2 regions of the Lysinibacillus sp. TE18511 genome follow, and region 2 is predicted to be linked to the other one. Evidence: riboswitches for the same ligand, from Rfam matches in the RefSeq annotation. Region 2 holds a riboswitch; the other holds the start of a gene.
What was found. A riboswitch is a leader RNA that binds a small molecule or an ion and turns the genes downstream of it on or off. The one in region 2 is predicted to bind cyclic di-AMP.
Positions count from the first base shown of each region.

Region 1: it holds a riboswitch for cyclic di-AMP, as region 2 does, so the genes downstream of both, ACVWXS_RS19450 (TrkH family potassium uptake protein) here and ACVWXS_RS14595 (APC family permease) in region 2, are expected to answer to the same signal.

Region 1 is NZ_JBSSFD010000033.1:46,901-51,724, reverse strand. It holds gene ACVWXS_RS19460 (CPBP family intramembrane glutamic endopeptidase) at 1-48, shown strand, start outside; gene ACVWXS_RS19455 (potassium channel family protein) at 231-887, opposite strand; gene ACVWXS_RS19450 (TrkH family potassium uptake protein) at 913-2,250, opposite strand; cyclic di-AMP (ydaO/yuaA leader) riboswitch at 2,397-2,539, opposite strand; gene rpsU (30S ribosomal protein S21) at 2,894-3,067, shown strand; gene ACVWXS_RS19440 (NfeD family protein) at 3,400-4,728, shown strand; gene floA (flotillin-like protein FloA) at 4,732-4,824, shown strand, end outside.
Region 2 is NZ_JBSSFD010000019.1:17,120-21,943, forward strand. It holds gene ACVWXS_RS14580 (HAMP domain-containing sensor histidine kinase) at 1-56, shown strand, start outside; gene ACVWXS_RS14585 (PepSY domain-containing protein) at 53-724, shown strand; gene ACVWXS_RS14590 (PepSY domain-containing protein) at 895-1,422, shown strand; cyclic di-AMP (ydaO/yuaA leader) riboswitch at 1,599-1,751, shown strand; gene ACVWXS_RS14595 (APC family permease) at 1,935-3,758, shown strand; purine riboswitch at 3,934-4,035, shown strand; gene ACVWXS_RS14600 (xanthine phosphoribosyltransferase) at 4,169-4,753, shown strand; gene ACVWXS_RS14605 (nucleobase:cation symporter-2 family protein) at 4,753-4,824, shown strand, end outside.

The sequences.
Region 1 (4,824 bases), on a different contig from region 2:
TTAATGTTATCTGCCGTTTCTGGAAAATGGGATAGTAAAATAAAGTAATTGTTTGTGCAAGTACAAAGCCGATTCCGAACGCAATTATGCCGAGGTATAGATTGATATCTTTTTGTCTCGCGGAATTTTAAGCTACTGTTCAGAGAGGCTATAGAGATTGGTTGTATAGTAAGAAAAAGAAATAGGGTATATCAAAAGAAAACTCCTTTTGATATACCCTATTTGGTTGCTTATTCGATATTTGCGAATAGAGCAAGATCCTTCCGGTGACCAATCATTACTAATAAATCTTCCTTTTCAATAATCTGCTCAGGAGAGGGGGAAATGATAATGTCTCCTTCTCGAACAATGGCAATGACACTTACATTATATTTCGCGCGAAGGTCTAAATCTCGCAGATTTTGTCCAGCCATCTTTGAAGGAATCATAATTTCTTCTATACTGTATTCTTTTGATAATTCAATATAGTTTAGCATATTGGGGGAGAGAAGCTGATTGGCAACTCGCTCTCCCATATCTCTTTCAGGATAGATAATCCAGTCAGCCCCAACTTTATCTAAAACTTGCCCGTGTCTTTTTCCAAGAGCCTTTGCAATCACTTTTTTGATGCCAAGTTCTTTTAATAACGATACGGTTAAAATGCTCGATTGCATATCATTTCCTATTGCAACGATAACATAATCGAAATTGCCTATTCCTAAAGAGGTAAGAGCTTTTTCTTCTGTCGTGTCAGCGACTACTGCATGTGTCACATATAGTTCGGCATCTTCGACTCTTTCCTCATTAATGTCGATTCCTAAAACTTCCTGCCCAGCTTCATGTAATCTGCGAGCTACACTTGTTCCAAATCTACCTAGGCCAATTACAGCATATTGTTTAATAGACATTGCACTCTACACTCCTTTATCGTGATTACCCAATCATAATATTTCCCTTAGGATGACGGAATGCCTCAGATTTCCGTCGTTTTGTTATGGCAAAAGCAATTGTTAATGGACCTAATCTACCTGCAAACATTGTCAATATGATGACGAGTCGGCCACCAGGTGATAGCTCTGGAGTTAGACCCATTGAAAGTCCAACTGTAGCAAACGCAGAGGTTGCCTCAAATAAATACATCATAAAACTATGTCCTTGCTCGGTAATACTTAAGACAAACGTGACGAATATAACAATCATCATTCCACACATTGTGACTGTTAAAGCTTTTAATATTGTTTCGTTAACGATTCTACGTCTAAAGAGGACAACATCTTCTTTCCCTCTAATTTGTGACCACATCGTGGCAACTAAAAGCGCGAAGGTTGTAATTTTTATTCCGCCAGCAGTGGAACCAGAACCTGCACCAATGAACATCAGTAAGATGATTAAAAATAGTGTGGATTGTGTTAAGTCTCCTATAGGAAGGGTATTAGAACCAGCAGTCCTTGGGGTAACAGCTTGGTATAATGAACCAAGAAATTTGCCCCATTCAGACAATGGTCCAATGGTTTTGCTATTTCCATATTCAAATAAGAAAATTAAAAACGTCGAGCCAACTGTTAAAATAAGCGTTGTGGTTAATACAATTTTTGAATGCACGGAAAGGCGTTTTGTTTCCCGATATTCATATAGTTCATTTATGACGATAAACCCTAAGCCCCCAATTGTAATAAGAGCGCAAATAGTTAAAACGATAAACGGGTCGTCTACATATTCGGTCAACCCATTAAAGCCCCCCATTAAATCAAATCCAGCATTATTAAAATTCGAGATGGAATGGAAAAAACCATAATATATAGCTTTACCTACAGGCATATCGAACGAAAAACGGATAGATAAAATTAAACCACCTATTATTTCAATTACTGCAGTAAAAAGTAGTATCCGTCTAACCAATCTGACAAGACCAGCCATTGTAATATTATTGAAGGCCTCTTTTAATAAAAGTCTTTCTTTTAAGGAAATTTTTTTTCCTAATAGTAAAAATAATAATGTTGCAAACGTCATAAAGCCTAATCCACCAATTTGGATAAGAAATAAAATGACTAGTTCTCCAAATACTGAAAATGTATCGCCAGTATCCACAACAACCAAGCCAGTTACACAGGTTGCAGAAGTCGCCGTAAATAAGGCGTCTAAAAAAGAAAGTCCCTGACCATTCTCTGTCGAAATAGGAAGAGTTAACAAAAGCGTTCCAATCAGGATAATAGTTGCAAAGCCCAACACGAGTATTTTAGGAGGATTTAATTTATTTTTTACTGTTTTCATGTTAATCTCCTCAATGTTTGGATAAAGATTTTTAAAACCATCTAAAAAAAATATAAATTTACATAATAAAAAGACCAACTGTTTTTGTATGCTTCAAGATTATAAAGGAATAAAAAATAACCATACTCATAAAAGTGGTCTAACATGACCTCCTTCGCTGGAGCCGACGAAGTTAGCTGACGGGTAGAATGGCGAAAGAGTGTCTCATTCCTTCTGCTCATGCAGAATTAACCCCAAAATACTGGTTCCTCCGTTCCCAAAAATTATTGAGATTAGGCTGTAATGCAATTGAATGTGATTATTCTACGCCTATATTCTATTTTTTGTAAACCATAAATTTTTTGAAATACATATTGATCCCACATTAACGGGCACGATAACGCCCAGAGCAAACAAGGTGGGGTATAATCTGCCCTAATAATAAGCGGGGATAAAGATACCTCCAATGATGAAAAGATTCAATATATTGTGGTCAAAAAATCAACCTGAAATTCCTCAAGAAATAAAATTAAAAATTCACCATATTAATTCTTACACTTTCTATTGACCATTTTTAGACAATACGTTATAATTCTTTAGTACACAGCAGAAGGTTATTTGCCTATTTGTGTACTGACGTGTGTTCGGAGGGAGGGAAAGAGAGATGTCAAAAACTGTCGTTCGCAAAAACGAATCGCTTGAAGATGCTCTTCGCCGCTTCAAACGTACTGTATCAAAAAGTGGTACAATTCAAGAAGTTAGAAAGCGCGAGTTCTACGAAAAACCTAGCGTTAAACGTAAAAAGAAATCAGAAGCTGCACGTAAACGTAAGTGGTAATTTAATTTCCCATTAAAAATCCCTACGTTCATAACACGCAATTGTATGATTCACTGAGCAGACAAAAATATACCTGAAATTAATCATTTTTTGATTAATTTCGGGTATTTTACTTTGTGCTCAAATTTACGTACATATCGAAGAAGCCGAATGTGATCATTGCGATCCATTTGGCTTTTTATGTTACCGTTGATACATCGTTAACTATATCGATTAATAAAGTCCCGCAGATGTAAAATTCACTGTATAATAAAATTATTAGGATTTGTGAAACTTTTTACATGGTCAATCGTATATACAGAAGAGAAGCATGTTGGAAGGGAGGGAAAAAGATGCGAAGACGGAGGTTCCTCAGTTATTTATTAGTTATTTGGATGACTTTTTTGTTAGCGTTTCCATTAACGTCGGCTTTTGCAAGTAGCAAGGTCTACCACATACCTATTCATGATGAAGTAGAACGAGGGCTTCACGCATTTTTAGAACGAGCTTTTAAAGAGGCGGAAGAAAACGGTGCAAAAGCAATAATTCTAGACATTCATACGCCTGGAGGTTTCGTGAATGCAGCGAGTGATATTGCTATGCTTATGGATGCAACGGACATACGTACGATTGCGTATATTAACAAAGACGCGCATTCTGCAGGTGCCTTTTTAGCCTTACATGCGGATGAAATCTATATGGTGCCAAATGGAACAATCGGTGCGGCTGCGGTAATCGACTCAGCAGGGAATATGGCAGATTTAAAGGCTCATAGTGCGTGGCTTGCTCAAATGGAAGCAGCTGCGGAATCGTCAGATCGCAATCCAAAATATGCACGAGCAATGGCTGATGCATCCTTTGATTTACCAGAATTTCGAGCAGAAAAAGGGAAATTATTAACTTTATCTGCTTCAGAGGCAAAAGAAGTTGGTTATTCTGAAGAAACAGTTTCAAATTTCCAAGACCTTTTAGAAAAAACGCAATTAAAAGGTAGTGATGTCGTACAGATTGAACCTACTTTTTCAGAAAAAATTGCTCGTTTTATTACGAATCCAATAATAATACCAATATTGTTGTCGATTGCTAGTTTGGGGCTTGTCATGGAGCTGTTTTCGCCAGGATTTGGTGTTCCAGGTGTAATGGGATTGTCAGCTCTTGGATTATTTTTCTTCGGTCATATGGTAGCGGGCTTCGCTGGTTATGAAACATTACTTTTATTTATTGTAGGTTTAGCTCTTGTCATTGCGGAGTTTTTTGTCCCCGGAGGTATTGTTGGTGTTTTAGGTGGCGTGCTTATATTACTAAGTCTAATACTGGCAGGTGCAAACATGATGCAAATGATTTTAGCGATTTTCATTGCGCTTGTTGTAGCGATAATAGGAATGGTGATTCTGATGAAATTTTTCGGTAAAAAAATGCATGTTTTAAACAAGTTAGTCTTGTTGGATGCGACAACAACGGAAGAAGGCTATGTGTCTAACGTTAATCGCACAGAGTTGCTCGGAAAAGTGGGTAAAACAATTACACCACTCCGTCCGGCAGGTACAATGCTATTTGGTAGTGAACGTATTGACGTAGTATCAGAAGGTGGTTACGTTGATGCAGGGGAACATGTAGAAATTATTAAAGTAGAAGGCTCACGTATTGTTGTGAGACCAACAGAAAAAGAGATGGAGGAATAACAAATGGGTTTTGATTTGGCTTTAATAGGTCCAATTGCAGGGCTAGTCGTATTGTTTATTGTGATCGCAGTATTCTTTACCTTTGTACCAGTGGCA
Region 2 (4,824 bases):
CAATTGGCGAGGGCTCAAGCTTTACCCTACGTGTACCAAAGGAGGGGCAACAATGAAAAAATGGCTATTGATCATTGGTGCCATCATCCTTCTCTGTAGTGGAACGCTATGGTTTGTTCAGTATCGCTTCTTTCATATTGAGCCTCTTAGTAAAGAACAGGCAATTCATCATATTGAAACGATCTACAATGGTCATGTAACAAAGGCTAAAAATCAAGGAAACGAGTATGAAATGCTATTTACACGAGATGGTGCAACTTATATGGTGATGCTAGATGCAACTACACAGCAAACTACAGATTTAAAATTGAAGGAAGTGGAAAGTAAATTACCGTTAACAGAAGAGCAAATACGACATATGGTTGAGAAAGACTATGGGGATATTGAGAGTGTCGTGTTAGCAGATAACATTTACACCGTACGTGTTGAAAAAGAGGGTCAACAAAGGGATCTCACACTCGATGCTTATACAGGTGATGTTTTGTCTAAAAAAGATGTTCAGCCAGTTGAACAACCAGAAATTGTCAATGTTATTTCTAAAGAGCAGGCAATGAAGATTGCTCTCCAACAACTAAATGGTGAGGTAGATTCTGTTGATTATAAGGAAACAGAGGATGGTGGCTTTTATTTAGTTGAAATTGAAGCTAAGAATGAAGAAGCTGTTTTCCAAATACATGCAATATCTGGAAAGGTGATGTCCGTTACATGGGATGAAGATCATTAAGTGATTCTCATGAAATTCTAATGTTTCTCTTATTGTCCTATCATCTTCGCTTGATAAGCTAAGAATAGATAAAGTACAACCCCGCTTAACTGTTTGGTTTACCTCAGCTGCTTGACTTGAGGGTCTTCCAGCCAGTTGTATGCGGGATAAAACAAAGGAGAGATGAACAGATGAAGATGAAAAAAATGATTTTAATCCCAGCGTTGGTCGGTATACTTGGCGTTGGAGCTGCTATTGGCTCAACAACATTATTAACAGGTAATGCGCAAGAAAAAAAGGTATTAACAATGCAGGAAATTGAGAAAAAGGCATTAGCAGTTGTCGATGGTACGGTAGTTGATATTGAGTTTGACCAGGATGTCTATCGCACAGTTTATGAGGTTGAGGTGTACACTGATACTGAAGAGTATGACTTAAAATTTGACGCCTATACAGGTGAGCTACTAAAGCAAAAGAAGGAACGTCGAGATCAAGATGATATGTATGACAAGATGACTGCTTCCACTACAACAACTAAAATCACAAAAGAGCAGGCTATTGAAAAGGCCTTAACAAAGGCAAAAGGTACAGTGACTAAAATTAAGCTTGATGATGGGATTTACGAAATCGAAATCAGAAACGGACAGCATGAATACGAAGTTGAGGTTGATTCATCTACAGGTGAAATTATAGGCTTTGAACAAGATATTGAGGACTAAAGTGCATAAGCTATCTTAAAAGTGGGACAATACTTTTAAGATAGCTTTTTTAGTTCTGCGAGTAATTACATACTACTTGAGAGAATATCTATGCTTTTCACTTATAATAATAAAAAATTTTCTTCTTTACTTTTTTTTAATACGAGCGTAATATGACATCATTATAAAGGTTTCAAATTTCTAAATCGCTGAAGCAACTGAACGCGGGGGACCCAGTTTTTACGGATTGTTTAACAATAATCCTTGGGGTGAATCTCTTCATTTTTGAAGGGTAGGGCTACTCAGGCCCGAATCCGACAGCTAACCTCGTAAGCGTTAAGAGCAGAAAAGTTGGAGCTTGGCAGACGAATGAGCGTCTACAAGTCGTATTTAGTGATGACTTGTAGACGTTTTTTTTATCTTCATTCAAAAATGAAAATAAGCCCCAGTGGACAACATAGAAACCGATTATGCGAAGGTGTAATCGATTTAGAAATGCGAAATACATCCCATGAAATTAGAAGGTGTTGTATATGAAATCCTCATTCAAACGTTATGTTATCGGAAAACCGTTGAGATCCGATACATTAGGGGAGCAAAAGCTTAATAAAAGAAAGGCACTTGCCATACTGTCATCAGATGCTTTGTCATCAGTAGCGTATGGACCTGAGCAAATTTTAATTGTGCTCATGACAGTAAGTACTGTTGCCTTTTGGTATTCTCTACCGATTGCTGCTGGCGTAGTTGTGTTACTGGCAGCACTTATTTTTTCGTATCGTCAAGTTATTTTTGCTTATCCACATGGTGGTGGTGCATACGTAGTATCTCGGGAAAATTTAGGTGTCAATGCCGGTCTCGTCGCTGGTGGTTCATTGCTTGTCGATTACATTTTAACAGTTGCGGTAAGTGTTTCGGCGGGGACAGATGCGATTACTTCGGCATTTCCGAGTCTACATCCCTATAACGTGATAATCGCTGTATTTTTTGTTATATGTTTAACGCTTTTAAATCTACGTGGTGTTACAGAATCTGCATCCATATTAGCGTATCCAGTATATTTGTTTGTAGCTGTCATGCTGATATTAATTGGAGTGGGGATTTATAATGTAGCAACAGGGCAAGTTCCAGCAGAGTTGAGTCCAAAGGTTGGTACACCCGTTGCAGGAATTAGTCTTTTTATATTATTAAAGGCATTTGCATCAGGAAGCTCAGCTTTGACTGGTGTAGAAGCCATTTCAAATGCTATTCCTAATTTTAAAGATCCAGGACCAAAAAATGCGTCTAAAACGTTACTTGCGATGGGCGGTATTTTAGCGGTACTATTTATCGGTATTGTGAGTCTAGCTTATTTTTATGGAATTGCTCCAAATGCAGAAGAAACAGTTGTTTCGCAAATTGCGGAGGCAAGTGTAGGACGCAATTTCTTTTACTATATAGTGCAGGGTACAACAGCAATGATTTTAGTACTCGCTGCAAATACAGGTTATTCAGCCTTTCCTTTACTAGCAGTCAATTTATCGAAGGACCGTTTTATCCCAAGAATGTTCCAAATCCGTGGGGATCGTCTCGGTTATTCAAATGGAATCTTGATGCTTGGTTTAGCTGCCATTGTCTTAATCATTTTATTTGATGGGGCAACAGAACATTTAATTCCACTTTATGCAGTTGGCGTTTTTATTCCGTTTACGTTAGCGCAGGCCGGAATGATGCGAAAATGGTGGCGTGAAAAGCCAAAAGGTTGGGTTGCAAAATTTGCAATAAATACGATTGGAGCGGTTATTTCCTTTATTGTTGCCATGATGTTTTTTGTGACGAAATTACCTCAAGTATGGCCAGTGTTTATCTTTTTACCAATGATTATTTTGATGTTTCATCGAATTAAAAAACATTATCAAGCAGTTGGTGAGCAGTTAAGATTAAATAATGAGGAGCTACCTATTATTGAGGGGAATGTTTTCATAGTCCCTGTGGCTGGTATTACGCAAGTAGTTGAAAACACTTTGCATTACGCACATTCATTAAAGGTCGACAAAATTATTGCCTTTTACGTAGCCTTCGATCAAGATGACGCAAAAGCTTTTGAAGAGAAATGGAAAGCTTGGCAGCCAGATGTACGGCTTGTAACATACTATTCACCATATCGAAGTATTACACAGCCGTTGATGAAATTTATTAATAAGGTTGAACATCAATGTGTGAAAACAGGACATCGAGTAACAGTTGTTATCCCACAATTTATACCGAAAAAAGGATGGCATCATATGTTACACAATCAATCGAGTCTATTAATTCGCGCTACGCTGTTATTTAACAAAAATGTCGTCATTATGACAGTGCCTTTCCATTTAACAAAATAATGACTAGCCTGCTGGAAAATTGTCTGATATAATCAGTACGTTGGTTGTAAAACACGAACGTTTACAATTAAAATTTATTGAAATACCAGTAAATTCCGAAAAATCAATCTATATTCAGTGAGTCATATAGCAACATTGCCGAATGAAGTGCTGATTTGAATAATTGGTATATATTACAGCTTCATACTGTTTCACTCATATAATAGCGAGAATATGGCTCGCAAGTTTCTACCGATTTACCGTAAATAAATCGACTATGGGTAGCAATGCTTTAGAAGATCTCATATAAGATGATGACGTTTTCTATTTGTTTCGACGTTTTTACGCTGAATGCTTTGCTCCACTCGTAGATGAATGGATCAAGGTATTCAGCGTTTTTTATTAAATTAAGAAAGAGGGAAATAAAGGAAATGAAGTTATTGCACGATAAAATTATGCAAGAAGGTAAAGTTTTATCTTCATCTGTATTAAAAGTAGATTCATTTTTAAATCATCAAATTGACCCAATGCTAATGAAGGAAATTGGTCATGAGTTTGCCAACCGTTTCTCGGATCAAATTATTACAAAAATAGTAACGATTGAATCTTCAGGTATCGCACCATCTGTTATGCTAGGGCTTGAAATCGGGGCACCTGTAGTATTTGCACGTAAACGTAAATCTTTAACATTATCAGATAATCTTTTTTCTGCAAAAGTACATTCTTTCACAAAAAATGAAACAAATGATATTTCAGTATCACGAAATTTCTTAAATGAGGATGATAACGTCCTAATTGTTGACGACTTCTTAGCTAATGGAGAAGCTGTCAAAGGCTTGCTCGATATTGCAGCACAAGCTGGTGCAAATGTGGTGGGCGTCGGCATTGTTATTGAAAAAGGTTTCCAAGATGGTGGGAAATTATTACGCCAGCAAGGGATTCGCGTGGAATCATTAGCAATTGTAGAATCTCTTGAGGATGGCAAAGTTACATTTGCTGCGGAGGCTAATGCGTAATGAATGCCTTTAAATCGACTGCGCTAGCGATTCAACATTTACTTGCGATGTATGCAGGAGCCATTTTAGTG